One region of the Roseateles aquae genome, then DNA from elsewhere that is predicted to be linked to it. Evidence: predicted binding sites of a transcription regulator. Region 1 holds the regulator's gene; each other region holds the start of a gene.
What was found. The regulator LexA, encoded in region 1, represses DNA repair genes until DNA is damaged. The targets are predictions, from matches to a motif close to ACTGTATNNNNATACAGT.

Region 1 (9,426 bases):
CCTGGTCGGCCGCAACGGCGCCGGCAAGTCCAGCCTATTCGCACTCCTGGCCAACCGCTTGCAAAGCGACAAGGGTGACGTCGAGATTCCGCGCCAGTGGACGATGGCCGAGGTCGCGCAGAACATGCCCGAAACCGATATGCCGGCCACCGATTTCGTGCTCGAAGGCGACACCCGGCTGATGGCCGCACAGCAAGCCCTGGCCGCCGCCGAGGCCGCCGAGGACGGCCACGCCATGGCCGACGCCCATGGCCTGCTGATGGACGCCGGCGTGTTTGATGCCCGCCCGCGCGCGCAGGCACTGCTGATGGGCCTGGGCTTCACCGGCGCGCAGGTCGATGCCCCCGTTAACAGCTTCTCCGGCGGCTGGCGCATGCGCCTGCAGCTGGCCCGCGCGCTGATGTGCCCGGCCGATCTGATGCTGCTTGACGAACCGACCAACCACCTGGATTTGGACGCCCTGGTCTGGCTGGAAGCCTGGTTGCAGCGCTATGAAGGCACGCTGATCATCATCAGCCACGATCGCGAATTCTTGGACGCCATCACCAAGGTGACCCTGCATCTGGACGAGGCCAAGCTGCACCGCTATGGCGGCAACTACACCGCCTTCGAGGCCATGCGCGCCGAACGGATGGTGCTGCAGCAGGCGGCGTTCGAGAAGCAGCAGGACCGCATGGCCCATCTGCAGAAGTTCATCGACCGCTTCAAGGCCAAGGCCAGCAAGGCCAAGCAGGCGCAGAGCCGGGTCAAGGCGCTGGAGCGGATGGAAAAGCTGGCACCCGTGCTCACCGCCTCCGACTTCAGCTTCGAGTTCCGCGAGCCCGTAAGCCTCCCCAATCCGATGCTGATGTTCGACGAAGTCGCTTGCGGCTACATGGTGCCCCGAACCTCCGAGTACGGAGGCCCGCCCCCCGAGGGGGCTGGCGGCAGCGCCTTGGGGCGGCCCGGCGCCGCTGCCGCTGACACCGACCTAGTCGAGAAGATCATCGTCCGCGGCATCGACCGCTCGGTGCTGGCCGGCCAGCGCATTGGCATCCTGGGCGCCAATGGCCAGGGCAAGTCGACCGTTGTGAAGACGGTGGCGCGGATGCAGCGCGCGATGGCCGGCAAGATCACCGAAGGCAAGGGCCTGACCATCGGCTATTTCGCGCAGCAGGAAATGGACGTGCTGCGCCCCGATGAAGGGCCGCTGTCGCATATGGTGCGGCTGGCCAAGGAGGTCAGCCCCTCGGCGCGAGAGCAGGAGCTGCGTGACTTCCTGGGCCAGTTCCGCTTTGTTGGCGATATGGTCAACCAGGCCGTCGGCAGCCTCTCCGGCGGTGAGAAGGCGCGGCTGGTGCTGGCCATGCTGGTCTGGCAGCGCCCCAACCTGCTGCTGCTCGATGAGCCGACCAACCACCTGGACCTGCAGACCCGCGAAGCGCTCTCCATGGCGCTGAACGAGTTCGAAGGCACGGTGATGCTGGTCAGCCACGACCGCGCGCTGCTACGCGAGGTTTGCGACGAGTTCTGGCTGGTGACGCGCGGCGGTGTCGGCCCCTTCGACGGCGATCTGGACGACTACCAGCGCTGGCTGTTGGAGCAGTCCCGCGAGGCCGCCAAACTGGCCAAGGAAGCGGCTCGCGAGGCGGCCAAGGGGGCGAGCAAGGAAGCCGGCAAGGACGCTGGCAAGGACGCGGCCAAGACAGCCCCTGCCCCGGCTCCAGCGGCTGCGCCAAGCAATAGCGGGGGCCGCGAGGATCGCAAGGCCAGCGGCCAGGCGCGCCAGAAGCTGGCCGAACAGACCCGGCCGTTGCGCAAGGAAATGGAGTCCATCGACAAGCGGCTCAACACCCTGGCCGATGAGCGCACCTCTATCGAAGGCCAGCTCGCCGCCGGCACGGCCACGCCGGCGCAGATCGCCGAGCTGGGCCGCCGCCTGAAGGCGATTCACGACGAGCTCGAAAGCGCCGAGCTGCGCTGGTTGGAGCTGAGCGCCGAGATCGACGCGCTGCACGCGGCGGCAGCTTGATGCCCGTGAGCTGATCCGCCGCTGACGGCAGGATCAGCTCCGGACCCTCAGCTAAACAACAGCGCCGCCAGCGTGAGCGCCGCCGGCAGCGCCTGCACGAACAGGATGCGGCGGTTGGCCGTCGCCGCGCCATAGAGGCCGGCCACCAGCACGCAGGCGGCGAAGAACAGCTCGACCGGTCGCCCTGCAGCGCCCAGGCTCAGCCCCCAGAAGAGGCCGGCGGCAAGAAAACCGTTGTACAGGCCCTGATTGGCCGCCAGCACCTTGCTGGCCTCGGCAAATTCGGCCGTGGTACCGAAGGCACGCCGCCCGCGTTTGCTGGTCCACTGAAACATCTCCAGCCACATGATGTAGACGTGCAGCAGGCCCAAGAGGGCGACCAATACCTTGGCAATCAAATCCATCTCAGCTGTCTCCTTGTGAAGCGATCCGTGGGCCGGGCACAGCCCAGCCACACCAACATCCAGACGCTGCGCTGACCGTGCCTCAAGCGTTCGGCCAACACCCACACCCGCATCCAACTCCGCATCGACGCGCAATTTGCGTCGACTGCAGCCAGCGGCGTGCCCCGTCTGTTCTTAGCAGAATCCGCCCGCTCGCGTAAAAACCATTTCAATTGTGCGCAATTTAATTGCGGACTACATTATTACCCATGCCACGCAAACAAGCCGCCTCCAGCAACAGCATTGGCCTCAGCAGCCAGCAAGCCGCCCATGACTGGCTGCAGCTGGACCAGCAGCTCTGCTTTGCGCTCTACGCCAGTTCCCTGGCCATGACCAAGCTGTACAAGCCGCTTCTGGCACCGCTGGGCCTGACCTATCCGCAGTACCTGGTGATGCTCGTGCTTTGGGAGCAGGATGGCATCAGCGTTTCTACCCTGGGCCAACGTCTTTCGCTGGATTCCGGCACCTTGACGCCGCTGCTCAAGCGGCTGGAGGCCGCCGAGTTGATCAGCCGCCAACGCAGCGAGGAAGACGAACGTCGCGTTCATGTCCACCTCAGCAGCGCCGGCAAGAAGCTGCGCCAGCGCGCGCTGGGCATTCCAAAGCAGCTGGCCTGCGCCAGCGCCTGCACCCTGGATGAACTGAGTTCCCTCACCGCCCGTCTGCATCAGCTGCGTGAGCAGCTGGCAAGCGGTGCATCCGACTGACCCTTTCCCTGTCCACACTGGAGACCCCACCATGGCACTCGACAAAGTCCTCTACACCGCCACCGCCACCGCCACCGGCGGTCGTCAAGGCAGCGCGCAATCGTCCGATGGCGCCCTGAAGATTGAACTCAGCACCCCGCGCGAACTCGGCGGTGCCGGCGGCCCCGGCACCAACCCGGAGCAGCTCTTTGCTGCCGGCTATTCGGCCTGCTTCATCGGCGCGATGAAGGCCGTCGGCGCGATGCAAAAGATCGCTATTCCCGCGGATGTGTCCATCACTTCGGACGTGGGCATCGGGCCGATCCCGGCCGGCTTCGGCATCCAGGTCGCCATGCGCATCAGCCTGCCGGGCATGGACCGCGAGGCCGCCCTGGCGCTGATCGACGCCGCCCACAAGGTCTGCCCCTACTCCAACGCCACGCGCGGCAATATCGACGTCAGCCTGACCCTGGTTTGAGGGGGCTACGGCGGCGGCGCTGTCATCGCGCCGTCACCGCAGCGGGCGATGCTCCGACGATTCACAAGAATCGTTGGAGCATTGCCCATGACACATTCCTCTTGCCTCGCCAGCCGCCAGCTGCTGGCACGCCTGCGCCCACATCGCCTCAGCCTCGCCGCTGCCTTTTGCGCACTGACGCTGCAGGTACAAGCCTCGCCACAGCTGGTGGCCACAGGCTCCCTGTCGGGACTGCTGCACGACCAGTCCGGCCAGTCGGCCCTGCTGGAAAACGGCGTGGCCGGCGACCTGCTCGGCGGCTTGGGGTCCGGTCTGGCCTGGGCAGGCGGTACCACCTTCATCGGCCTGCCCGACCGCGGCCCCAACGCCAAGAGCTGGAATTCGGCGCTGGACGACACCACGTCCTTCATTCCGCGCCTGCAAACGCTCAGCCTGACGCTGGCGCCGCAGGCCGGCAAGCTGCCTTTCGCGCTGACGGCGCAGCTGAGCAGCAGCACCCTGCTCTACAGCAACACCGCGCTGAACTACGGTGCGGCGACGCCAAGCCTGAACAACGCCGGCAAGTTCTATTTCAGCGGCCGCTCGGACAATTTCGCTGCCGGCAGCTCGCTCAACGCCAGCAACGCGCGCCTGGACCCCGAGGCGCTGCGCCTGTCCAACGATGGCCGCTCGGTCTTCATCAGCGATGAATACGGCCCCTACGTCTACCAGTTTGATCGCGCCACCGGCCAGCGCCTGAAGAGCTTTGCCTTGCCGGGCAATCTGGCGATCGCCAAGCCCAGCAGCCAGGGCGCCGCCGAGATTGCCGGCAACAGCAGCGGCCGCGTCGCCAACAAAGGCATGGAAGGCCTAGCCATCACGCCGGATGGCAAAACGCTGGTCGGCTTCATGCAGAGCCCGCTGATCCAGGACGGCGGCGATGGCGGTGCGGCCAATCGCATCATCAGCATCGACATCGCCAGCGGCGCAACGCGGCAGTTCGCCTATAACAACTACGATGCGCTGACCAAGAAGAACTACAACAGCAGCGAGATCCTGGCGCTGAACAATCATGAGTTCCTGGTGCTGGAGCGCGATGGCAAGGGCCTCGGCGACGATTCCAACGCCAAGTTCAAGAGCATCTACAAGGTCGATCTGGCCAATGCCAGCGATGTCAGCGGCCTGAGTGGCGAAGCCTCGCTGCTGGGCAAGGCGCCCGCCAAGACGCTGTTTCTGGACATCAAGAAAGCCTTGAACGATCAAGGCATCACGGACGACCAGATCCCGGCCAAGCTCGAGGGTATGAGCTTTGGCGCCGACATCACCGTGGGCGGCGCGATCAAGCACACGCTCTACATCGCCAATGACAATGACTTCATCGCCACGACGGCCGGCGGCAAGAGCAATCCGAATCAGTGGTTTGTGTTTGCCTTCAGCGATGCCGATCTGAATGGCTCGGTCTACCTGCCGCAGCAGATCAGCGCGGTACCAGAGCCGCAGCAAGCGATGCTGCTGGCCAGCGGCTTGCTGGCCATTGCCGGGCTGCGCCGCCGCCGTCGCTGATTGACCGACACGCTGCTTCAGGGCAGCAGATCACGCCCCGGGGCAGCCCCCCGGGCTGGTAGACCTCGGTTTCGCCCTGTTCAGGCCAGCAGCAGTTGCAAGAGCAGCTCGACGCGGGCCTTGACCGCCGACAGCGCACCCGCGCTCGGCAATGCTGCATTGCCGCCGATCACCGGGCCAGACTCACAGCGGCTGCAACGCAGCACCCGCACGCCCTGCTGCTGCGCCTCAAGTAGAGCCTGCTCCAAGCCAGTGGCGAGCGTGCCGTTGCCGGTACCCGCCACCACAAGGCCATCAACCCCCTGCGCCATCAACGCCGCCACCACCGTGCCATCGGCGCCCGCGTGGTTCAAAACGATCTGCACGCGGGGCCAGGTCGAGGCCGGGCGAGCGATATGCGCCAGACCTAGCGCCTGTTGAGCAATGGGCCACGACCCGAGTTGACGCAGCTGCCCCTCCTCGACCAGGCCGATCAAGCTTTCGTCGCGCGAGCGAAAGGCATCGACCCGATAGCTGTGCGCCTTCTGCACCTGCTCGGCCGCATGGATACGCCCGGCAACAACCGCGGCCACACCAGCATGACCGGCCGCCGCCAGCTGCCCCAGGACCGCCACCGCGTCCAGCAGGTTTTGTGGGCCATCGGCCATCAAGGCCGTGGCCGGCCGCATGGCCGCGGTCAACAGCACCGGCTTCTCGGGCGCCAGCACACGTTGCAGGAAATAGGCGGTTTCCTCTAGTGTGTCCGTGCCATGGGTGATCACCACCCCTTGGACCTCGGCTCGCTGCAGATGCTGATCCACAGCCTGGGCCAGACGCTGCCAGGTCGCGTGATCCATGTCCTTGCTGTCGAGCTGGGCCACTTGCTCGGCTTCCAACGTGTAGCCGGCGAGGCCCGGCACCGCGTCGATCAGGCTCTGAACCGACAAGGTACCCGCGCGGTAGCCGACGTTGTCAGCGCTTTGTGCCGCCGTTCCGGCAATCGTGCCGCCGGTGCCCAGGATCACGATCGTTTGGGCTGCGAGGTTTTTTTGCAATTTGCTGATTCCTGGATGAAAATACAGTAGCTGGATAAATCATCAGACCTCATCGCCTGATCCATTCAACTGCCCCTACCGGCTGCTGAAGCCTGCCATGCCGGCCAGCATCCAATCCGAAGCGCTCACCCAAACCGACCTTGTTGAGGCCCTTGTGGACGACACCCCAAAACTCACCGCCCGGCAACAGCAGATTCTCGAACTGGTGCGCAGCGCCATCGAAAACACCGGTTCCCCCCCCACCCGGGCCGAGATTGCTGCCGAGCTTGGTTTCCGTTCGGCCAATGCTGCCGAGGAACACCTCCAAGCGCTGGCGCGCAAGGGTGTGATCGAGTTGCTCGGCGGCACCTCGCGCGGCATCCGCTTGCGCGCCGACACCTTGCAAGGCATCAACCGCTCGCGCATCAATCGCAGCAGCGACATGCCCCAGCAATTCACCTTGCCAGGCCTGGCCCAGCTGTCCTTGCCCTTGGTCGGTCGGGTTGCCGCCGGCTCGCCCATCCTGGCGCAAGAGCATGTCGAACAGAACTATAGCGTCGAGGCCTCGCTGTTCAGCAAGAAGCCGGACTACTTGCTACGCGTTCGTGGCATGAGCATGAAAGATATCGGCATCATGGATGGTGACCTGCTCGCCGTGCAGAAGGCCAGCGAAGCGAAGAATGGTCAGGTCGTCGTTGCGCGCATTGGTGATGAAGTCACAGTCAAGCGCTTCATGCGCCGCAAGCAAGGCATCGAGTTGCTGGCCGAGAACCCGGATTTCGAGCCCATCGTTGTTGAAGAAGGCGACCAGAGCTTCGCCATCGAAGGCCTGGCCGTGGGGCTGATCCGCACCCAGCCCTTCTCCTGACTCTCGGAACGCGCTTGCAGCGGTGTGTGTGTGGATGCGCGGCGGCATGCAGCGCACCTGTCTGGCGAGCAGAACTGTCAGTCAAATGGCGGTCAAGCAGTGGGAGCTCTCTGTTCCTCGAGCCCGCCTTTCTGCGCCCATCATTGAAGCCACGCTGAGTGCCTGCTTGCCCAACTGCATCCGATGAACTCGCCATCCCCACGCCTTGCCAGCAAGCCCAAGGCCGCGGCGCGCGCGAAGGCCCAGCGCTGGGAAGATTGTCAGTCGCTCGCGCAGATTCCCAATATCGGTCCGGCGATGGTGGGCGACTTCCGTTTGCTGGGCATTCACACGCCCCAGCAGTTGCGCGGGCAGGACGCGTTGGCGCTGTATCGGCGCCTATGTCAGATCACCGCCACGCGGCACGATCCCTGTGTGCTCGACACCTTGATGGCCGCCACTGATTTCATGGGCGGCGCGCCGGCTACACCCTGGTGGCACTACACCGCCCAGCGCAAAGCCTTGTACCCGGAGATTTGAGGGCTGAGCGCACCCTGTGCTTGGCCGCGGACAGTCCACCTCGCTGTGCGTGATGAGACGGCGATGCAAATCTATTCAGCCATTCAGCTTGCCTTCGGCACGATCACAGCATTTGAGTGGCAGGGATCTTGAAGTGCCAAGGCCTACGGCGCTGTTGTGCAAGGGGTCGGCCCGCATCGAACCCAGCGCTCAAGTGGCATGGTGGTTTTTTACTGTCGCTTCCAAGCAGTTCCAGCGCGCAGCCACATGCTTGTCTAAATCAGGCGCATTCACAGATAGCGAGCATCGTGACGGGTATTAAAGTGGCCAGGCCGCATCAATGCTTTCAAATAGATCGAGGCCTGGTCAATTCAGTATGTTCCGCACTTTTTATTCGCAGCACATTGACACAACAGCAGTAAATAAAAAACCCCACCAACTTGCGTTGATGGGGTTTTCAAAATGTTGGCGGAGTGGACGGGGCTCGAACCCGCGACCCCCGGCGTGACAGGCCGGTATTCTAACCAACTGAACTACCACTCCATACATTGCCGGAATGATTACCAGCAACGCAGAACAAGTTTTGCAACCATCTCGCGACAGCTGCCAAGCCTTGTCAAACTTGGCGTCCCCTAGGGGATTCGAACCCCTGTAGTCACCGTGAAAGGGTGGTGTCCTAGGCCTCTAGACGAAGGGGACTAAACCTTCTGAGACTTCATCCGCCACTGTGCCGCGCCACAGCCAAAGCAACGAGCTTTGGTGGTGGAGGTAAGCGGGATCGAACCGCTGACCTCTTGCATGCCATGCAAGCGCTCTCCCAGCTGAGCTATACCCCCGAATTTCGGGCGCGCCACAAGAGCGAAATCAATCTCTAAATACAAACGGCCAATTTCTTGGCCGCTTTTCGATACAGTTAATACTATATCTCAAAACCTTTGGCGGAGTGGACGGGGCTCGAACCCGCGACCCCCGGCGTGACAGGCCGGTATTCTAACCAACTGAACTACCACTCCGCGTGGGATAAGTTCGTAACTATAACAGATATTTAACTATCCATCACAATTACCAAGCCTTATCAAACTTGGCGTCCCCTAGGGGATTCGAACCCCTGTAGTCACCGTGAAAGGGTGGTGTCCTAGGCCTCTAGACGAAGGGGACTAAACCTTCTTCCTTGAACTGCGCGCCAGCCAAGCCGCTGATTATAAACCAGCTTTTTGGTGGAGGTAAGCGGGATCGAACCGCTGACCTCTTGCATGCCATGCAAGCGCTCTCCCAGCTGAGCTATACCCCCTAAAAGCTTTACAAGATCCTGATTGCTCAGCTTCTTGCTATTCTTTGTGTATCGCGCCGTTCAAGCGAGAGAAAGATTATAGAACGCTTTTTAGAAGCTTTGCAAGCGTTCGATGACAATTTCTTTTTCGAACAGTTCCAGCACCGCATCGACCGAGGGCGTCTGCGCCCGACCGCAGACCAGCACGCGCACCGGAATCGCCAGCTGCGGCATCTTCAGACCATGGGCGCCGATGGTTTCCTTGATAGCAGCCTGAATGGCTGCCTTGTTCCATTCCAGCGTCGCAAACTTGTCAGCCAGACTGCGCAATGCCGGTCGGATGCTGTCATTCAGATGCGCGGCACGCTCCTCGGCCGACGCTTCAACCTGGCTGAAGTACATCGCCAGCCAGTCAGCCAGAGCCACCGTCGTGCTGCAGCGGTCCTTGAACAGCGCGCACATCGGCTGCAGGCGTTCGACACTGGCCGTGATCCCGCGCTTGGCCAATTGCACGGCCACCAACTGCGCCAGGCGTGCATCGTCGGCCTGCTTGATGTAGTGGCTGTTGACCCATTCGAGCTTGGCCGGGTCCCATTGCGCCGGGCTCTTGTTCAGGT
Region 2 (9,426 bases), on a different contig from region 1:
GTACTGGTCATTGGGCGTGGTGGCCTACGAATCGCAGGCCCAACCCGATGGTCCGCCCGCCGTGGTCGGTGCCGATGCCCGGCTCTTGCCGCGCAGCGCCGATGCCAAGCCGCCGCTGCTGTTGCTGGTCGTCGGCGAGACCGCCCGCGCCGCCAATTTCTCGCTCAATGGCTATGCAAGGCCGACCAATCCGCGGTTGCAGCAAGAGACCGATCTGCTCAGCTTCCGCCAGGTCAGCTCCTGCGGCACCAGCACGGCCGCTTCGCTGCCTTGCATGTTTTCGCACCTGGGCCGCAATGCCTTTCTCGACTTGAAGGGCAGCCAGGAGAACCTGCTCGATGTCTTGCAGCGCGCCGGGCTGGCCGTGCTCTGGTTGGACAACCAATCCGGCTGCAAGGGCTTGTGTGATCGTGTACCCAATGCGCAGGCCAACCAGCCGGCGCCCGCCGCGGCAGCATTGCCCGCCGGCCTGTGCGATGCCGAGGAATGCCTGGACGAAGCGTTGCTGCACGGCCTGGACCAGCGGCTGGCGGCACTGCCCGCCGAGCGACGCGCCCGCGGCACGGTGCTGGTGATGCACCAAATGGGCAGCCACGGCCCGGCCTACTACAAGCGCTCGCCGAGCGGCGCCAAGCCCTTCCAGCCCGAATGCCGCACCAATGCACTGCAGCAATGCCCGCGCGAGCAGGTGCTCAATGCCTACGACAACACGATCGCCTACACCGATCGCATCCTGGCGGGTGCGATCGACTGGCTGAAACAGCAGTCGGGCCAGCACCAGGTGGCCATGCTCTATGTGTCAGATCATGGCGAATCCCTGGGTGAGAACAATCTCTTCCTGCATGGCATGCCCTATGCCGTGGCGCCGCGCGAGCAGACCCATGTGCCGCTGCTGCTCTGGCTGCCGCCGGCCACAAGCGCGGCGCTGAGGCTCCAAGCCGGCTGCCTCGCCCAGCGCATCGACCAGCCCTTCAGCCATGATCAGCTGTTTCACACGGTGCTGGGCTTGAGCGGCGTTGCCACTTCGCTGTATCGCCCCGACTGGGATCTGCTGAGCCCCTGCAAGGCTCATTGAGGCAAGCAGCGCCGCTCAGAACAGATTGGCCTGCTCGCCCTGACGCTGTTCGCCCAGACGACGAAACTGGCTCAGATCCAGCGGCAGGCGCTGGCCGTCCAGACCCAGTCGAGCGCAGGCCTTGCGCTTGCGCTGCTGCAGCAACTGCGCCCAGATGCCCTCGCCCTGCATGCGGCTGCCGAAGCGAGGATCGTTGTCACGCCCACCCCGCATCTCATGCAAGCGGGCCATCACCCGCTCGGCCCGCTCCGGATAGTGCTGCTGCAGCCAGGCCTTGAACAGCGGCGCCACCTCCCAAGGCAGGCGCAGCGGGATGCTGAATGCGGCGCGCGCACCGGCCTCGGCGGCCGCCTCCAGCACCTGCTCCAGCTCGGGCTCGTTGATGAAAGGGATCAAGGGCGACACGCTGACGCCGACCGGCACGCCAGCCTCTGCCAGGCGGCGCATGGCTTGCAGGCGCCGCTGCGGAGAGGCCGCCCTGGGCTCCAGAATGCGCGCCAGCACAGGGTCCAGCGTCGTGATCGACACATAGACGCCGACCAGCCCCTGCGCCGCCAGTGGCGCCAGCAGATCCAGGTCACGTTCGACGCCGGCCGATTTGGTGATCAAGGAAAAGGGATGCTTGAACTCGGCCAGCACCTCGATCAGCGCTCGGGTGATGCCCAGCTTGCGCTCAATGGGCTGATAGGCATCGGTGGCCGTCCCCAGGCAGAGCAGCTTGGGCTGATAGGCCGGGCTCATGAAGCCGGCACGCAGCCGCTCGGCCGCGTTGACCTTGGCGATGATGCGGGTCTCGAAGTCCAGGCCTGGCGACAGGTTCAGATAGCTGTGCGTCGGCCGGGCAAAGCAGTAGATACAGCCATGCTCGCAGCCTCGGTAGGGATTGATCGACAGCTCGAAACTGATGTCAGGTGACTGGTTGCTGGAGAGTATGCGTTGGGCTCGCTCCTCGATGATCTGCGTTTGCGGCGCCAGCCGCTCCTCGACAGCGCGCTGTTCCAACGTGCCCCAGCCATCATCGAAGGCCTCGCGCTGATCCCGCTCAAAACGATGGGCCAGCCTTTGTCCGGTGCCGCGCCCCTTGAACTGCGGGATGGGCAGTGCGATCGGCACGCTCGCCGTGTCTGTCGATGGCGAATCGCTGTTCGGCGAATTGAGGTCTAGGCGTTCACGCATACTGTATTTTCATACAGTCTTTGGCGTGCCGCCAGCAAAACGAAAAAGGCCCTGCATCACAGGACCCTCGGGACGAAACGTCAGGTGCCGGACGCCGGCTTCACTCAGTATTCGCTACCACCGCTATAACCGGGCGCCAGGTTTTCGAACTTGGTGTGCATGCGCTGGAAGGCCAGCTTCACCGTGCCGACCGGGCCGTTACGCTGCTTGGCGATGATGATCTCGGCCACACCGGGTTCCTTGCACTCTTCCTTGGTGTAGTACTCATCGCGGTAGATGAACATGATGATGTCGGCATCCTGCTCAATGGCGCCCGATTCGCGCAAGTCAGACATCATCGGGCGCTTGTCCGGCCGGGTTTCAACCGAGCGATTCAGCTGCGACAGCGCAATCACCGGGCACTTGAGCTCCTTGGCCAAGGCCTTCAAACCCCGCGAAATTTCACCAATGACGGTGGCACGGTTTTCCTCGTTGCCACCATTGCCGCTCATCAGCTGCAGGTAGTCGATGATGATCAGGCCGAGCTGGCCGCTGATCCGCGCCTGCCGGCGCGCCCGCGCTCGAACCTCGCTGGGCGACAGGCCTGGGCTCTCGTCGATATAGATGCTGGCCTTGCCGAGCTTGTCCACCGCTTCGGAGAGCCGGCTCCATTCGTCATCGGTCAGGCGGCCGGTACGCAGATGGCCCTGGTCAATGCGGCCGATGGAGCCCACCATACGCAGCGCCAGCTGTGCCGCGCCCATTTCCATCGAGTAGATGACGACCGGCAGGCCTTCATCGATGGCGACGTTTTCGCCGATATTGATCGCGAACGCCGTCTTGCCCATCGAGGGACGTGCGGCCAGCACGATCAGATCGCCGGGTTGCAGGCCGGCCGTCATCCGGTCCAGATCGAAGAAGCCGGTGCGCACGCCCGTCACATCCTCGGCGCCGTTCTCGGCCAGCTCATTGACGCGATCGATCAGTTGCACGACCAGGTTGTCCATGCTCTGGAAACCCTGACGGCTGCGCGAACCTTCTTCGCCGATGCGGAAGATCTTGCCTTCGGCCTCGTCAAGAATCTGCGTCACCGCCCTGCCCTGCGGTGCCAGGGCCGCGGTCGCGATCTCATCGCTGGCGCTGACCAGCTTGCGCAGGATGGCGCGCTCGCGAACGATTTCGGCATAACGGCGCAGATTGGCGGCGCTGGGCACGCTCTGCGCCAAAGCGTTCAGATAGGCCAGGCCACCGCATTCATCGGCCTTGCCCAGCGAAGTCAGCTCTTCAAAGACCGTCACCACGTCGGCCGGTTTGCCGGCATTGATCAGCTTGCCCACCGAGGCAAAGATCTGCTTGTGCTCGTAGCGGTAAAAGTCGGTGTCGGTCAGCAGGTCGCCGGCGCGGTCCCAGGCGCTGTTGTCGATCAACAGGCCGCCGAGCACACTCTGCTCGGCCTCAATCGAATGCGGCGGCACGCGCAGCCGCGCCACTTCGTCGTCGCGTTTCTCGGTGCCCGGCGAGCCAGGCATGGGGGTGGAGCTGAAGATCGCGGACATGGTCTTGACTATACGGCCGAGGGCCGCTCATCCCCTGTGGACAAGCTTGTGGAAATCCTGGGGGCCGGGCTGTATAAGCCGCGGCCCAGAATGCAAAAAGCCGACGGCTGCGGGAGTCGTCGGCTTTTCTTGTGCCAGCCCCACGAGGAGGCGGCAGCGGGGGCAACGCTTATTCGGCGTCAGCCACCACCTGGACGCTGATCTCAACGACCACGTCGGTGTGTGCAGCAATGTGCACCGGGAACTCGCCAACGGCCTTCAGCGGACCCAGCGGCAGACGCACTTGCGACTTGGCCACGGTCGTGAAGCCCAGCTTATTCAGGGCGTCAGCGATGTCAGCGTTGGTGACGGAACCGAACAGGCGGCCGTCAACGCCAGCCTTCTGGCTGATGCGCACGGTCTTGCCGGTCAGGCTTTCGCCCAGGGCTTGAGCGGTGGCCAGCTTTTCAGCGGCGATCTTTTCCAGTTCGGCGCGCTTGGCTTCGAATTCCTTGATCGCGGCCGCGGTGGCACGACGTGCCTGGCGGGTCGGGATCAGGAAGTTGCGTGCGTAGCCGTCCTTGACCTTGACGACGTCGCCCAGGTTGCCGAGGTTCGCGACCTTTTCAAGCAGGATGATTTGCATGTTGGCTTACTCCTCAGACCTTGTGCTGGTCGCTGTAGGGCAGCATGGCCAGGAAACGAGCGCGCTTGATGGCGACCGTCAGCTGACGCTGGAAGAAGGCGCGCGTGCCGGTCAGGCGAGCGGGCGTGATCTTGCCGTTTTCGCTGATGAAATCGCGCAGCGTGTCGATGTCCTTGTAGTCGATCTGCTCGACACCGGTGACGGTGAAGCGGCAGAAACGCTTGCGGCGGAACAGCAGCGACTGTTGATTGCGCTTGGGCTTGCGGTCCTTGGAGAACCGACCTTTACCACGTGCTGGGGGCATGTTGTGACCTCTTAACTTTTCAATCCGGATGGAAACTCTTGCGCCGTGCTTTGCTTGGCAACCGCATTCAGTTCGGTGATGTGGAACACAGTTCCTCTGCCGTTGCGCTGGGCTGCCAGGAAGCCGCCGTAGCAGCTTTCGTGACCGACACCCAGTGCCTGAATCCGTTTGGCCAACTCACCAATCGCCACCGCCTTCATTTCCAGCAGCACCTTGCGGGGGCTGCCGGCTTCCAGAACCTGGGACTCGTGCTTCAAGCCGATGTCCAGGGCCGGCAATCCGGCGGGCGTGTATCTGAGTAGGCCCAGTTGCTCTATCCTGGCCTGCAGCAGCAGTTGGTTCACAAGTGCCGGGCAGAAACAGAACAGATCGCTCGCATCAGCGAAGCGACATTAGGCAGAAGCTTCTTGAGGGGCCTTGCGGGCTTCCTCGCGTTCCACAGCCTTCATCATCACTGACGGGGTGGTCTCGGCCTTGGCCTTGACAACGGTCATGTGACGCAGGACGGCGTCATTGAAGCGGAAACCGGTTTCCAGCTCAGCCAGGACTTCCTTGCTGCACTCGATGTTCAGGCACAGGTAGTGCGCCTTGGCCAGCTTCTGGATCAGGTAAGCCAGTTGACGGCGGCCCCAATCTTCAACACGGTGAACCACACCACCACCAGTGGTGATCAGGCCCTTGTAACGCTCCAGCATGGCCGGAACCTGTTCGCTTTGATCCGGATGGATCAGCAGAACGATCTCATAGTGACGCATAAACACTCCTTGTGGATTCCAAGCCTTGTTTGCCCGGGAAATTCCAAACCAACGCGGCTTGTGGAAGCCGAACCCAAGCGTCATACCTGTGGGCCCGGCAAGGGAAAGCCAATGATTATAGCGCGCTGATGAGATTTCGCAAAACCGTCATTCGGTCCGGCAGCGAGATCAGCCTGGCTGAGGCGGCGAACGCAGCTCAGCCAGCAGTTCGCGCACGGCCTGCGCGGGCGCCGGCGTCAGCAGGCTGACCAGCACGATGAGCAGCACACTGAAGGGCAAACCAAAGACCGCCGCCGAGATGGGCTGTATGCCCCACCACAGCGTGGCCGGCCCCGGCACGCCAAAGAGCAGGCGCAGGCCGTCGTGAGCCTGCACCATATAGAACAGCGTCAAGGCAAAGCCGCCCAGCATGCCAGCGATGGCGCCCCAGCGATTGGCCCGCTGCCAGAACACGCCGAGCACCAGGCTGGGCACAAAGGTCGCCCCCGCCAGCGAGAACGCGGCCGACACCAGGAAGAGGATGTCGGCCGGCTTTTGCGCCGCGAAGGCGGCGGCGCTGAGCGCCGTGGCCAGCAGTAGCGCCTTGGACAGCGTCACCCGGCGCGTGGCGCTGGCTCGCGGGTTGAGCACCTTGTAGTAGATGTCGTGCGACAGCGCGCTGGAGATCGTCAACAACAGACCATCGGCGGTCGACAGCGCGGCAGCCAGCCCGCCGGCCGCGACCATGCCAGCAACCACGTATGGCAGGCCCGCCAACTCCGGCGTCAGCAGCATGACGATATCGCCGCCCATTTGCAGCTCACCGAGTTGCAGAACGCCGTCGCCATTGACATCGTTGATCGACAACAGGCCCGGGTCGACCTTCATCCACTGCCCGATCCAGCTAGGCAACTCGGCAATCGGCGTGCCCACCAGGCTGTTGAACACCTCGTACTTGACCATCACGGCCAATGCAGGCGCGGTGAAGTACAGCAGGCCAATGAACAGCAGCGACCAGGCGACCGAGCGGCGCGCCTCACCCACCGATGGTGTCGTGTAGTAGCGGGTCAGGATGTGCGGCAACCCGGCCGTGCCCACCATCAGGCAGAACACCAGCGCAAGGAAGTTGCGCCGCGACAGATCAAAGCTCTCGCGCTCGGCGGCGCTGCCTTCGGGATCGCCACTGAAGGGCAGCGCGTGCGGCGGCATGCCGGCCAGCGGCTTGGCGCGCTGCTCATCAGCCGCACGACCACGCTGCCATTGCTCGCTGGCCTCGGCTTCGGTCTTGGGCAGCGCGGCGCGGCGCTTCTCGGCCGCCTGAATCTCGGCCAGCGAGGCGCCCTGCTGCTTCAGCGCCGCGACCCGGCGTGAGGCCTCGGTGCGTTCGCGCGCCAGCGTGCCGGCAACGTCTTCAAGCTTGCCGGACAAAAGCTTGGCATGCTCGGCGTAATAGCGACGCACCGACAACTCGGCCGGATCCTGGATCAGCTCGCGCTCGCGCTCACTGAGTTTTTGCAGCTGGTAGCCATAGACTGCCTGCGGCACCGGCACACCGGTCTGCTTGATCGACAGCCAGACCACCGGCACCAGATAAGCGGCGATCAGGATGATGTACTGGGCCACCTGTGTCCAGGTCACCGCTCGCATGCCGCCCAGAAACGAGCAGACCAGCACACCGCCCAGGCCGACAAAAACCCCAAGCTCAAAACTCAGCCCGGTCAGGCGCGCCGTGATGAGGCCGATCCCGTAAATCTGCGCCACCACATACACAAACGAGATCAGCACCGCCGCGCTGGCGCCGATCAGACGCACGGCCTCGCCACCATAGCGGGCGCCGAGAAAGTCCGGCACGGTGAACTGGGCAAAGCGCCGCATGAAGGGCGCAATCAGGATGGCCACCAGGCAGAAGCCGCCGGTCCACCCCATCACAAAGGCCAGGCCGCCATAACCGCTCAGGTAGAGCGTGCCGGCCATGCCGATGAAGGAGGCCGCGCTCATCCAATCGGCGCCTGCCGCAAGACCGTTGTAGAAGGCCGGAACGCGGCGACCCGCGACGTAGTACTCGTCGATATCGGTGGTACGGCCGATGATGCCGATACCGGCGTAGACGATCACCGTCGCCGCCAGAAAGCTGAAGCCTATCCAACTCTTGGGCAGGCCGATGCGCTCCAGCAGGGCCAGCACCAGCACGAAGGCCGCAAAGCCCAGCGTGTACCAGAGGTAGATACGGTTGAGGCGCGAACCCAGGCCCTGGGATGCGCCTGGCTCTGTATGGGCGGTTGGGGGTGGCACGCGCGACAGCCTAGGAACGGTGAGCGGCCATCATGCGATCAGCCGCGCCACTGCGCCATAGCGGGAACCCCGGGGCAGCAAACGCTCAGGAATTGGCGCCGGCCAAGCGGCTGGCACGCGGCCGGCTCGGCAAGGCATGGCGCAGGATGCGCCAGATCACCTGTGAGAACTGCATGGGCAGCGAACCGGTGTTGTAGTGCACGCCGTAACGCTTGCAGATCGCCCGAACCTCGGGCGCCATCTCGACGTAGCGATTGGCCGGCACATCGGGGAACAGATGGTGCTCGATCTGATGGCTCAGATTGCCCGACAAGGTGTTGAGCAGAAAGCCGCCGGACAGGTTCGACGAGCCGCGGATCTGCCGCCAGTACCAATGTGCGCGTGTCTCGTTCTTCAGCACGCCCTTGGGAAAGGTCTCGACGTCAGTGGTGAAGTGGCCGCAAAAGATGATGGTGTAGGTCCACAGATTGCGCAGACCGTTGGCGACCATATTGCCGCTGGCCACGAACAGAAAGCCTGGCCCCGCCAGCAGCGGGAAGACAAGATAGTCCTTGATCAACTGGCGCCCGATCTTCTTCAGCACCGGCACGCCGGCACGACGCAGCTCGGCGCGTGCCTGCTGCTTGCGCGCACCGAACAGGCGGCCCAGGCGCAGGTCCTGGATGGCCACACCCCATTGAAACAGCAGTGCAAAGACAATGGCATACAGCGGCTGCAAGAGCGCCGCCGGCGTCCAGCGTTGCTCGGGGAAGAGACGCAGCACGCCATAGCCGATGTCGTCATCCAGGCCGTGGATATTGGTGTAGGTGTGGTGGCGGAAGTTGTGGGTCTTGCGCCAGTTGTCGCTGGTGCCGACGATGTCCCACTCGAACTGCTTGCCCTTGAAGTGCGGATCGCCCATCCAGTCAAACTGGCCATGGATGACGTTATGGCCGAGCTCCATATTGTCCAGAATCTTGGACAGGCCCAGTGTCAAGGCGCCGAGCACCCAGCAGGCGATCAACCAGGGCTGCGGCAGGAAGGCCCCGACCATCAGCAGTGCCCGACCGGCGAATTCGGTCCAACGCACGGCCTTGAAGATAGTGCGGATGTAGCGGGCGTCGCGCTCGCCGAGGTCGGCCACCGTCTTGGCGCGCAGCGCCTCGATCTCGGCGCCAAACTGCTCCAGTTCCTCGTTGCTGAGCTTGCGGGTCAGAGATTTATTCATGCTCGGTGTCTCAAAGATCCAGGCTGATATTGCCGCAGGCGCGGCTGACGCACAGGCGCAGCGCGCTGCCAGGCTCGCCATCTTGTTCGGCGGTCAAAAGGTTTTGCGTCTGGCCTTCCAGCTTGGTGCAGACACAGCTGTGGCAGATGCCCATCCGGCATCCCGAGGCCGGGCGCAGACCCTGAGCCTCCAGCGCGCCAAGCAGGCTGTCGCCCGAGCTGATCGTCAGGCTGCGGCCACTGCGCTGCAGCTGAACCGTGACCGGCCGGACCTCATCAACGCGCAGCGGTGTGGCGGGCGAAAACGCCTCGGCCTGGAAGCCGGCCACGCGCGAGGCCAGCAACTGCCGCGCCGTTTCGACGAAGCCCCCGGGACCACAGGCCAGCACGTGCAGGTCGGCCACAGCGGCTGCATCGAGGAGCAACGCGTCGAGCGGCGCTGCACCGATGCGTGCCGCCGGCGTGGCGGGATGTTGCGT
Region 3 (9,426 bases), on a different contig from region 1:
AGCCGCCCACGCCGGGCAACACGCTGATGTTGTCGATCGACATCCGGCTGCAGGCGCTGGTCGAGCAGCTGTTCGGCGACCGCCGCGGTGCGCTGGTGGCCATCGATCCGCGCAACGGCGAGGTGCTGGCCTTTGTGTCCAAGCCGGCCTTCGACCCGAATCTCTTCGTCGATGGCATCGATGCCGACAGCTGGACACAGCTCAACGAGGATCTCGACAAGCCGCTCTTGAACCGCGCGCTGCGCGGCACCTACCCGCCGGGCTCGACCTTCAAACCATTGATGGCGATGGCGGCGCTGAACAGCGGCAAGCGCGCCGCCAGCACCGTAATCATGGACAACCTGACCTACAGCTTCGGCGGCCGCACCTTCGGCAGCCCGGAGACCGACCGCGCCGGCCCCAAGGACATGCGTCTGGCCATTGTCAGCTCGTCCAACGTCTACTTCTACAGCCTGGCCAACGAGATGGGCGTGGACCTGATCCACGATCAGCTGGAACCCTTCGGCCTCGGCCGCAAGACTGGCATCGATGTGCAGGGCGAGGTGACCGGCGATCTGCCCTCGCAGGAATGGAAGCGCAGGCGCTTCAGGAAGCCGGAACAGCAGAAGTGGTTTGCCGGCGAGACGATTTCGCTGGGCATCGGGCAGGGCTACAACAACTTCACGATGCTGCAGATGGCCACCGCCTACTCGACCATCGCCACCGGCGGCCTGCGCTTCAAGCCGCGCCTGGTGCGTGAGATCGAGGATGTGGTGCAGCGCAAGACCCGCCGCATTGCCAGCGATGCGCTGGAGCCGCTGGCGCTGAAGCCCGAGCATGTCGAGGTCATCCGCAATGCAATGAACGGGGTGACGTTGGAGGGCACTTCGAAGCAGGTTTTCTTAGGCGCGCCCTATACCAGCGGCGGCAAGACCGGCACGGCCCAGGCGGTTGGCCTGCGGGCCGGCGAGAAGTACAAGGACATCAAGGCCGATGAGCGCAAGCGCGACCATTCGCTCTACGTCGCCTTCGCGCCGGTGGAAGCGCCGACGGTGGCGCTGGCGGTGATCGTTGAGAACGCCGGCTGGGGCTCGGGCTCGGCGGCGCCGATTGCGCGGCGCGTGTTCGACTATCTGCTGCTGGGCCAGTACCCCAGCGAGGAAGACATTGCGCTGACCCAGCAGGGCAAGACGTTCGCGCCGGTGGGCGCGCAGCGCCGCGCGCTCGACGTACCGCTGCCGGGCCAGGCCGCGCCGGCTGCCAGTGCCGCCGCCACTGCATCAACCCCGGCCTCCGCCGCGAGCACGGCAACGGCGGCGCGCAGCGCGGTGCCAGCCGCCATCCGGTCGGCCTCCGGCCCGGGAGCGAAACCATGAGTGCCGTCATCAAGAAGCCACCGCTGTGGCTGCGCCTCAAGCCCTGGTTGAGTGGCTTTGATCTGCCGCTGCTGCTGATCACCTTCTGGCTGATGGCGCTGGGCCTGCTGTGCATGTATTCGGCCGGTTACGACCATGGCACCCGTTTCGTTGACCACGCACGCAATATGCTGCTGTGCCTGCTGATCATGATGGGCATGAGCCAGGTGCCGCCGCAGCGGCTGATGAAGCTGGCGGTGCCGCTTTACACGTTGGGCGTGATGCTGCTGCTGGCCACCGCCGTGGCCGGCGTGACCAAGAAGGGTGCGACGCGCTGGCTGAGCATCGGCATCACGCAGATCCAGCCCTCCGAGATCATGAAGATCGCCGTGCCGCTGATGCTGGCCTGGTGGTTCCAGAAGCGCGAGGGCGCACTGCGCCTGCTGGACTTCTTCGCTGCCTTCATGCTGCTGGCGGTGCCGGTGGGCCTGGTGGCCAAGCAGCCCGATCTGGGCACGGCCATCCTGGTGCTGGCGGCGGGCTTCTATGTGATCTTCTTCGCCGGCCTGTCCTGGCGGCTGATCATTCCGGCCTTTCTCGTTGGCGCGATTGCGATCACCGCGCTGGTGATGAGCGAGGAGGCGATCTGCCAGGACGGCGTCAAATGGCCGGTGCTGCGCGAATATCAGAAGAACCGCGTCTGCACACTGCTGGACCCGAGCAAGGACCCGCTGGGCAAGGGCTTTCACATCATCCAGGGCGAAATCGCCATTGGCTCCGGCGGCGTCACCGGCAAGGGCTTCATGAAGGGCACACAAACCCATCTGGAGTTCATCCCCGAGCGCACCACCGACTTCATCTTCGCCGCCTATGGCGAGGAATTCGGCCTGATCGGGGCGGCCGGACTGCTGATCGGCTTTGCGGCCCTGATCCTGCGCGGGCTGATGATTGCGTCTGAGGCGCCGACGATGTTCGCGCGGCTGATGGCCGGCGCCATCACGCTGAGCTTCTTCACCTATGTGTTCGTCAATATGGGTATGGTCAGCGGCATCCTGCCCGTGGTCGGTGTGCCGCTGCCCTTCATCAGCTATGGCGGCACGGCCATGGTCATGCTGGGCCTGAGCCTGGGCATGCTGATGGCCATCGCCAAGAGCAAGCGCTTCATGCAGCGCTGAAGCCTGAGGTACGCTTTTGTGACACCTAACCGTATACGGTGGTTGAGTTGCGTCCAAGTCATGCGAGCGCTCGCGGCGTTTGCAGTCCTCTGGGGGCATGCTGGATTCGCACAGATTCCCGCGGCGAAATCAGTGTGGCTGATTGGTTCCGCAGGGGCTATCGGTGTCGATGTTTTCTTTGTCGTGTCAGGGTTCGTGCTGGCCATGCTGGCTGAGCGATCGGCTAGCGGAGTTCAGTTCGCAAAGGACAGATTTCAGCGAATTCTGCCGCTGTACTTGTTGGTTAGCATTTGCATGCTCCCGTTCGAACCTGTTTCGTTGGAGCGACTGTGGAATTCGCTGCTTTTTGTGCCGATTCTGGACCTTGATCATTACAGTGCCCCGATTCATTGGTTCGGCTGGACGATTGGTTTGGAGCTCTGGTTCTATGCAGTGATGGCAGCCTCGCTGTTGACCGGGCGCCTAACGCAGTTGAAGACGGCTGCAGTCTTGGTTGCTTTTACCTCTTTGACAATCAGTCTAGAAGCGCCGCCAATGTGGTTGCGCTATCTTGGTAATCCAATGTGTCTGGAATTCCTTGGTGGAATTCTGGCTTGGCATTTGCACTCCCGCTTGCCGCGATCCGTGGCAGCGCTTTCCATGAGCTTTGGAGTTGCTTTGCTGGTTCCGACGGCGGTTGTGCATGCTCGCCTGGGCTTGCATGAAGGCGTGCTGACCGATATGAACCTTGCATTGCGCCGCGTATTTTTGTGGGGAGGGCCAGCGTGGCTCACTCTGCTGGGAGCGACTGCATGGGAGCGTAGTTCAAGCTCCGGGTGGACAAACATGCTGACAAGAATGGGGGACGCGTCCTACTCCTTGTATCTTCTGCAGCCACCGCTTCTGATGCTGCTGCGCGCGTTTGTTCCAACGAACTCGGGATTCTCCGCTCTAGCGTTTATCTTGCTCATGCCTTGCTTGGCTTTGGGCTCTAGACGGTTCTTGGAATTACCTATTCAACGGTACTTTCGGTCCAGAGGAGCTAGAGACAGTCTGCACAAACCCCAGGCCAATCAGCTGCTGTGAAGGCTGAACAGCTGATTCAGACTGACGCGGCCGACGCTCAAGGCATATGGACTGCAAGCCAGCAGCCTGGCGCCAAGTTCGTCCCGATCAAGAGCGAGGCGCAGCAAACCGTCTTGGCATTGCACCGCTTGCGTGCTCAGCTCATGAAGATGCGCATCATGCAGACCAAGGAGATCAGACTGCTCTACGAGTTCGGGGTCGCGTTGCCAGAAGGTCACCTTGCCCTGCGCAAGGGACTGCCCGAAGTGTTGCGCGATGCTGATCGAAAGCTTGAACGAACAGCTCAGACGCGTTGAGCAGTTTGAGAAGGATGTCAGCGTCATTGAGCGCCGTCTTACGCAGCATCTACGCGACAGTGCCGCCTGCCAGACGCTAGCTGAGATTCCAGGCGTGGGCCTGCTGACAGCCACGGCGATTACGGCCAGCATGGGTTCGCCCAGCGGATTCAAGAACGCACGGGAGTTCGCCGCATGGGTCAGCTTGGCGCCTCGCCAGACCGGATATGAAGGCCGCGTACGGCAACTCTGCATCAGCAAGCGCGGCGACACGTGTTTGCGGACGCTGCTCATGCACGGCGCCAGGTCTATCGTCGGATCCCAGCGCTCAAGTACATGGCTATGGCTGGCCGAGCTGCTCAAGCGCTGGCCGTTTAGCGTGGTGGTCGTTGCCGTGGCCTACAAGCTCGCCAGAACGATCTGGGCAGTGCTGTGCAAAGGCAAGGGTTGGCCAGCCGATGCCTGGCAAGCTGCCTGAGCGAGCTCGGGAACTCGACCCGTTTTGGGAGAGCAAGTGACCAGGTGTGTGATGGGCCAGACAGGTCGGACCGGGACGGGGGCCCTCCGATAGGGAATGAGTGCTTCAAGCTCGAGATGCAGATGTGAGCCTCGCAGGCGAATGCCATCTCAGGGCCAGCAGGCTTTGCTCCTGCACAACAGGCCGGATAGAAGACTGCAGCCCTGCCTCCCGCTTCACCACATGCATTGGCAATTTGCGATCCTGGAGGCGCCCATATAAGGCCTTCCCGAGCATAGCGAGTCGTTAACTCGTCAAGGCGCCTAGGCGTGAAAGCGCACGGTGAAGCGTGCGCCCGGGCCCATGCCATCGGGCTCAACGAATCCGGGCCGGCGGGGGCGAGCGTCGTCCAGGCTCAGTTCAGCGTCGTGCTGCTGGGCTATCTCACGGACGATGGCCAGGCCCAGGCCCGAGCCATCGACATTGGTGCCCAGGGCCCGATAGAAGGGCTGGAAGACCTTTTCGCGCTCGGCCTCAGCAATGCCTGGCCCCGAGTCCTCGACCTGCAGCACGCAGACCTGGCCGAATGGGTCTTCAACGACACGCACGGTGATGGTGCCGCCGGGCGGGGTGTAGAGCAGGGCGTTGTCGACCAGATTGCGAATCAGCTCGCGGATCAGCAACGGATGGCCGTGGATGCGCAGCGCGCTGCTGTCTTCATCCGGCCCCTCGTAGCCGAGGTCCAGCCGCTTCTCGAAAGCCCGCGGCACGAAATCGCGCACGGTCTCCATCGCCAGCTCGGGCAGGTTGACGGCGACGCGGCGCGCCGCATGTTCCTGGTCCTCGGCACGGGCCATGGCCAGCAGCTGGTTGACCATGTGCGCGGCGCGCTGGCTGGACAGCGCGATCTGCTGCAGCGAGCGCTTCAGCTCGGTCGGCGTGCTGCGGCCTTCATCAATCTCGCGCTGGGCGAATTCGGCCTGGGTGCGCAGACCGGCCAGCGGCGTCTTGAGCTGATGGGCCGCGTCGGCAAGAAAGTGGCGCTGGCTGCTGATCGATTGATCGAGGCGCTGCAGCAGGTCGTTGATGGCACGCACCAGCGGCGCCACTTCATCGGGGATGCGGCGTTCGTCAATTGGGCTCAGGTCGGAGCTGTCGCGAGACCGGATGCGGCGCTGCAAATCGTTCAGCGGCGCAATGCCGCGCGCCAGCGCCAGCCAGACCAGCAGCACGGCCAGCGGCAGGATGACGAACTGCGGCAGGATCACGCCCTTGATGATCTCGTTGGTCAGCCGGGACCGCTTGCCCAGCGTTTCGGCCACCTGCACCAGCATCGTGCCGCTGCTGCCTTCGGGCGTCACCCACAGATAGGCCACCCGCACCGACTCATTGCCGACCTCATCGTCACGAAAACGCAACTCCCAGGGCACGATGCCCTCCTCCGCCGGCGGTGGCGGCAGGCCGCGGTCGCCGCTCAAGAACTCGCCGCGCGGATTGAGTACCAGGTAATAGACGGTATCGGACTCGTCGGCGCGCAGCAGTGCCGCCGCTTCGCTGGACAGGGCATAACGCGACCGCGCCTGCCCGCTGCGCTGTTCCGAGGCGATTTGCAGCCCCAGGCTGCGGGCGGTTTCACCGAGCTCGCGGTCATAGGGCTTGCTGGCGATGCCCTGGGCCACCAGCCAGGTCAGCGCGACGCTGATGGGCCAGATGACCAGCAGCGGCGCCAGCATCCAGTCAAGGATTTCGCCGAACAGCGAGCGTTGGCCGGATTCAGCGGCCATGGCGACCCAAGCGCAGTGCGGAGCTCAAGGTATGGCGACGGCAGGGCAATCGGAATGGTGGGGTCAGGTCTTGACTTCCTGGATCTTCTCCAGGCAGTAGCCCAGGCCGCGCACCGTGGCGATGCGGATCGGCCCCTGCTCGATCTTCTTGCGCAGACGGTGGATATAGACCTCGATCGCGTTATTGCTGACCTCTTCGCCCCACTCGCACAGGCGCTCGACCAGCTGATCCTTGCTGACCAGGCGGCCGGCACGCTGCAGCAGCACTTCCAGCAGGCTCAGCTCGCGGGCCGACAACTCGACCATCTGCTCATTGATATAGGCCACCCGGCCGGTGGCATCAAAGGACAGCGGGCCGTGCTTGATGATGCTGGAGGCGGTGCCCAGGCCGCGCCGTGTCAGCGCGCGCACCCGGGCCTCCAGTTCCTGCAGCGAGAAGGGCTTGGCCATGTAGTCGTCTGCACCCAGGTCGAGGCCCTTGACGCGCTGCTCGACGCTATCGGCCGCCGTCAGGATCAGCACCGGCACGGCCGAGCCACGGCCGCGCAGCTTGCGCAGCACCTCAAGCCCATGCAGGCGCGGCAGGCCGAGGTCAAGAATCACCAGGTCGAACTCATGCGAGGCCAGCGCCGCGTCGGCTTCGGTGCCGGTACTGACCTGGTCGACCGCATAGCCGGTCGAGCGCAGTGCGCGCAGCAGGCCATCGGCCAGCACTTGGTCATCTTCTGCAATCAGGATGCGCATCGATGTCTCCGTGGCCGCCTGCTGTGGCGGTTTCTTCAGGCATTCTATGGAGGGATTGAGATCACCCGGCGAATTGCTGACGTCCGAGACGCGGCAAGCATCCGGGAAAACGCCAGGCCCGCTTGGCAGGAAATATTGCGTCTGCCTTTTGTGGCTCATCCCATGAGCCAGCTGCCGCCTAGGATGAGCTTATGTCTGCAGGCCCGAGCGCTGGCCAAGCCACCGCGCACTTGTCAAAAAGCAGCAGATAAACTACTGTACAAACATCCAGCTTGCGCCATAATGCGCTGCAAATTCAGGAGAGATTCATGGACGCCCCCGTCAAGCAGCTGAACACCGAGAAAGCCAAGGCCCTGCAGGCCGCCCTTGCCCAGATTGAAAAGCAGTTCGGCAAGGGCTCGATCATGCGTCTCGGCGAAGGCGAGGTGATCGAGGACATCCAGGTGGTCTCCACCGGCTCGTTGGGCCTGGATATTGCGCTGGGCGTTGGTGGTCTGCCGCGCGGCCGTGTCGTCGAGATCTATGGCCCTGAATCTTCGGGCAAGACGACGCTGACGCTGCAGGTCATTGCCGAGATGCAAAAGCTCTCCGGCGTTTGCGCCTTCATCGATGCCGAGCATGCGCTGGACATCCAGTACGCGCAGAAGCTGGGCGTCAATCTGCAAGACCTGCTGATCAGCCAGCCGGATACCGGCGAGCAGGCGCTGGAGATTGTCGATGCGCTGGTGCGCTCGGGCTCGGTTGACCTGATCGTCGTCGACTCGGTTGCCGCGCTGACGCCCAAGGCCGAACTCGAAGGCGAGATGGGCGATTCGCTGCCGGGCTTGCAGGCCCGCCTGATGAGCCAGGCGCTGCGCAAGCTGACGGCCACGATCAAGAAGACCAACTGCATGGTCATCTTCATCAACCAGATCCGGATGAAGATCGGCGTGATGTTCGGTAGCCCGGAAACCACCACCGGTGGCAATGCGCTGAAGTTCTACGCCTCGGTGCGCCTGGACATCCGCCGCATCGGCTCGATCAAGAAGGGCGAGGAAGTGATCGGTTCAGAGACCAAGGTCAAGGTGGTCAAGAACAAGGTCTCGCCCCCGTTCAAGACGGCTGAATTCGACATCCTCTACGGCGAGGGCATCAGCCGCGAAGGTGAAATCATCGACATGGGCGTGATTGCCAAGGTGGTCGACAAATCCGGCGCCTGGTATGCCTACAACGGCGAGAAGATCGGCCAGGGCAAGGACAACGCCCGTGAGTTCCTGCGCGAGAACCCCGATATCGCCGTCGAGATCGAGAACAAGGTGCGTGAATCGTTGGGCGTGCCGCTGCTGACCGAAGGCGACGCCAAGGAATGACGGCGCTGAATCCGGCCGAGGCGCTGGTGCGGCGTTTCTGGGCGCTGTACCAGGCCCGGCGCTGGGCCGAGGCACAGGCCTTGCTGGCCGAGCAGGCGGTGTGTGATTGGCCGGCCACCTTGGAGCGCTATGTCGGCGCGGCCGAGGTCGTTCACGTCAATGCGGTCTATCCTGAGGGATGGAGCATTCACCTGCTGGAGCTGAACACCTTGACAGATGGCCGGGTTCACGCCTTGGTTCGAGTTGATCAAGGGGAGGCCTCCTTCTATGCCAATGGCTTCTATCGGGTCAGCGGCGATCGCATTGCCGGACTCAGCGAATATTGGTCCGATGTGCAGCCGGCGCCGGCCTGGCGCCGCGATCCTTCCGCACCATTGCCCGGGCAGCAACGGCTGCCGCGCGACGAGCGGCAAGGCCTGGATCTGGCGCTGGACTGAACGCCCGCCTGCCGGGCGCCGCGGTGGTTTGCAATGAGCAAGACTTTGAGCTTGAAGGCGCGCGCCATTGCGCTGCTGGCACAGCGTGAACACAGCGTGATCGAACTGCGGCGCAAGCTCTTGCGCATTGCGCGCGAGATGGCGCAGGCCGCGGCCGATCAGCGGACCCAGGAAGCGGCAGCCACCGCCAGCGGCACGCCACCTCTTCAACGTCCTCCCCCACCTTCACCTCGACGAGGTCGGCGGGCGGCGCTGACGGATGAGGAGGCTGTTGGCGAACGGGCGAACTATCCAGTCTCGCCGCCACGCATCGAACTGGACGCCGAGCAGCTTGCGGGCATCACCGAGCAGGTCGAGCAGCTGCTGCAGCAGCTGCAGGCAGCGGGCTACCTGAGCGAATCACGCTTTGTCGAAGCGCGCATCAACAGCCGAGCGCAGCGCTTTGGTAATCAGCGCATCCAGCAGGAACTGGCACAGCACGGCCTCAGCCTGGATGCCGAGCAACAGGCGCAGTTGAAGGACAGCGAAATCGAGCGCGCTCGCAGCATCTGGCAGCGCAAATTCGGCGGCGCGGCACCGGCCGATCTGGCGGCACGGGCCAAGCAGACTCGATTCCTCGCCGCGCGCGGCTTTTCGGCCGAAGTCATCCGCCGCCTGTTGCGCGATGCCGAGAACTGATTTGCGGCCCGTGTGTAGGCTTGATATGCCTCAAAAAGAGGCGCTTTGGCCTCGCTTCGGGCACCGCGATGAGGCGGGCGCATCCGCCCGGCAGAGGCTTGATGCAGCGCAGCATGCTACATTGGCGG

Region 2: the regulator LexA is predicted to act here: its motif matches at 2,252-2,269, upstream of RQP53_RS04200 (PA0069 family radical SAM protein).
Region 3: the regulator LexA is predicted to act here: its motif matches at 7,089-7,106, upstream of recA (recombinase RecA).

What each region holds. Positions count from the first base shown of each region.
Region 1 covers NZ_JAVXZY010000002.1:101,190-110,615, forward strand. The annotation lists gene RQP53_RS05780 (ATP-binding cassette domain-containing protein) at 1-2,011, shown strand, start outside; gene RQP53_RS05785 (DUF1304 domain-containing protein) at 2,059-2,415, opposite strand; gene RQP53_RS05790 (MarR family winged helix-turn-helix transcriptional regulator) at 2,664-3,161, shown strand; gene RQP53_RS05795 (organic hydroperoxide resistance protein) at 3,193-3,618, shown strand; gene RQP53_RS05800 (esterase-like activity of phytase family protein) at 3,706-5,160, shown strand; gene RQP53_RS05805 (asparaginase) at 5,241-6,194, opposite strand; gene lexA (transcriptional repressor LexA) at 6,349-7,041, shown strand; gene RQP53_RS05815 (helix-hairpin-helix domain-containing protein) at 7,225-7,560, shown strand; tRNA gene RQP53_RS05820 (tRNA-Asp) at 8,006-8,082, opposite strand; tRNA gene RQP53_RS05825 (tRNA-Glu) at 8,163-8,238, opposite strand; tRNA gene RQP53_RS05830 (tRNA-Ala) at 8,300-8,375, opposite strand; tRNA gene RQP53_RS05835 (tRNA-Asp) at 8,476-8,552, opposite strand; tRNA gene RQP53_RS05840 (tRNA-Glu) at 8,622-8,697, opposite strand; tRNA gene RQP53_RS05845 (tRNA-Ala) at 8,755-8,830, opposite strand; gene gltX (glutamate--tRNA ligase) at 8,921-9,426, opposite strand, start outside.
Region 2 covers NZ_JAVXZY010000001.1:968,028-977,453, forward strand. The annotation lists gene RQP53_RS04195 (phosphoethanolamine transferase) at 1-1,075, shown strand, start outside; gene RQP53_RS04200 (PA0069 family radical SAM protein) at 1,091-2,251, opposite strand; gene dnaB (replicative DNA helicase) at 2,356-3,786, opposite strand; gene rplI (50S ribosomal protein L9) at 3,956-4,411, opposite strand; gene rpsR (30S ribosomal protein S18) at 4,425-4,715, opposite strand; gene priB (primosomal replication protein N) at 4,727-5,059, opposite strand; gene rpsF (30S ribosomal protein S6) at 5,108-5,470, opposite strand; gene RQP53_RS04230 (VC_2705 family sodium/solute symporter) at 5,639-7,741, opposite strand; gene RQP53_RS04235 (fatty acid desaturase family protein) at 7,827-8,948, opposite strand; gene RQP53_RS04240 (ferredoxin reductase) at 8,959-9,426, opposite strand, start outside.
Region 3 covers NZ_JAVXZY010000007.1:179,235-188,660, reverse strand. The annotation lists gene mrdA (penicillin-binding protein 2) at 1-1,355, shown strand, start outside; gene rodA (rod shape-determining protein RodA) at 1,352-2,509, shown strand; gene RQP53_RS17205 (acyltransferase family protein) at 2,570-3,574, shown strand; gene RQP53_RS17200 (hypothetical protein) at 3,571-3,870, shown strand; gene RQP53_RS17195 (transposase) at 3,830-4,327, shown strand; gene RQP53_RS17190 (sensor histidine kinase) at 4,630-6,090, opposite strand; gene RQP53_RS17185 (response regulator) at 6,154-6,834, opposite strand; gene recA (recombinase RecA) at 7,143-8,183, shown strand; gene RQP53_RS17175 (nuclear transport factor 2 family protein) at 8,180-8,620, shown strand; gene RQP53_RS17170 (regulatory protein RecX) at 8,654-9,298, shown strand.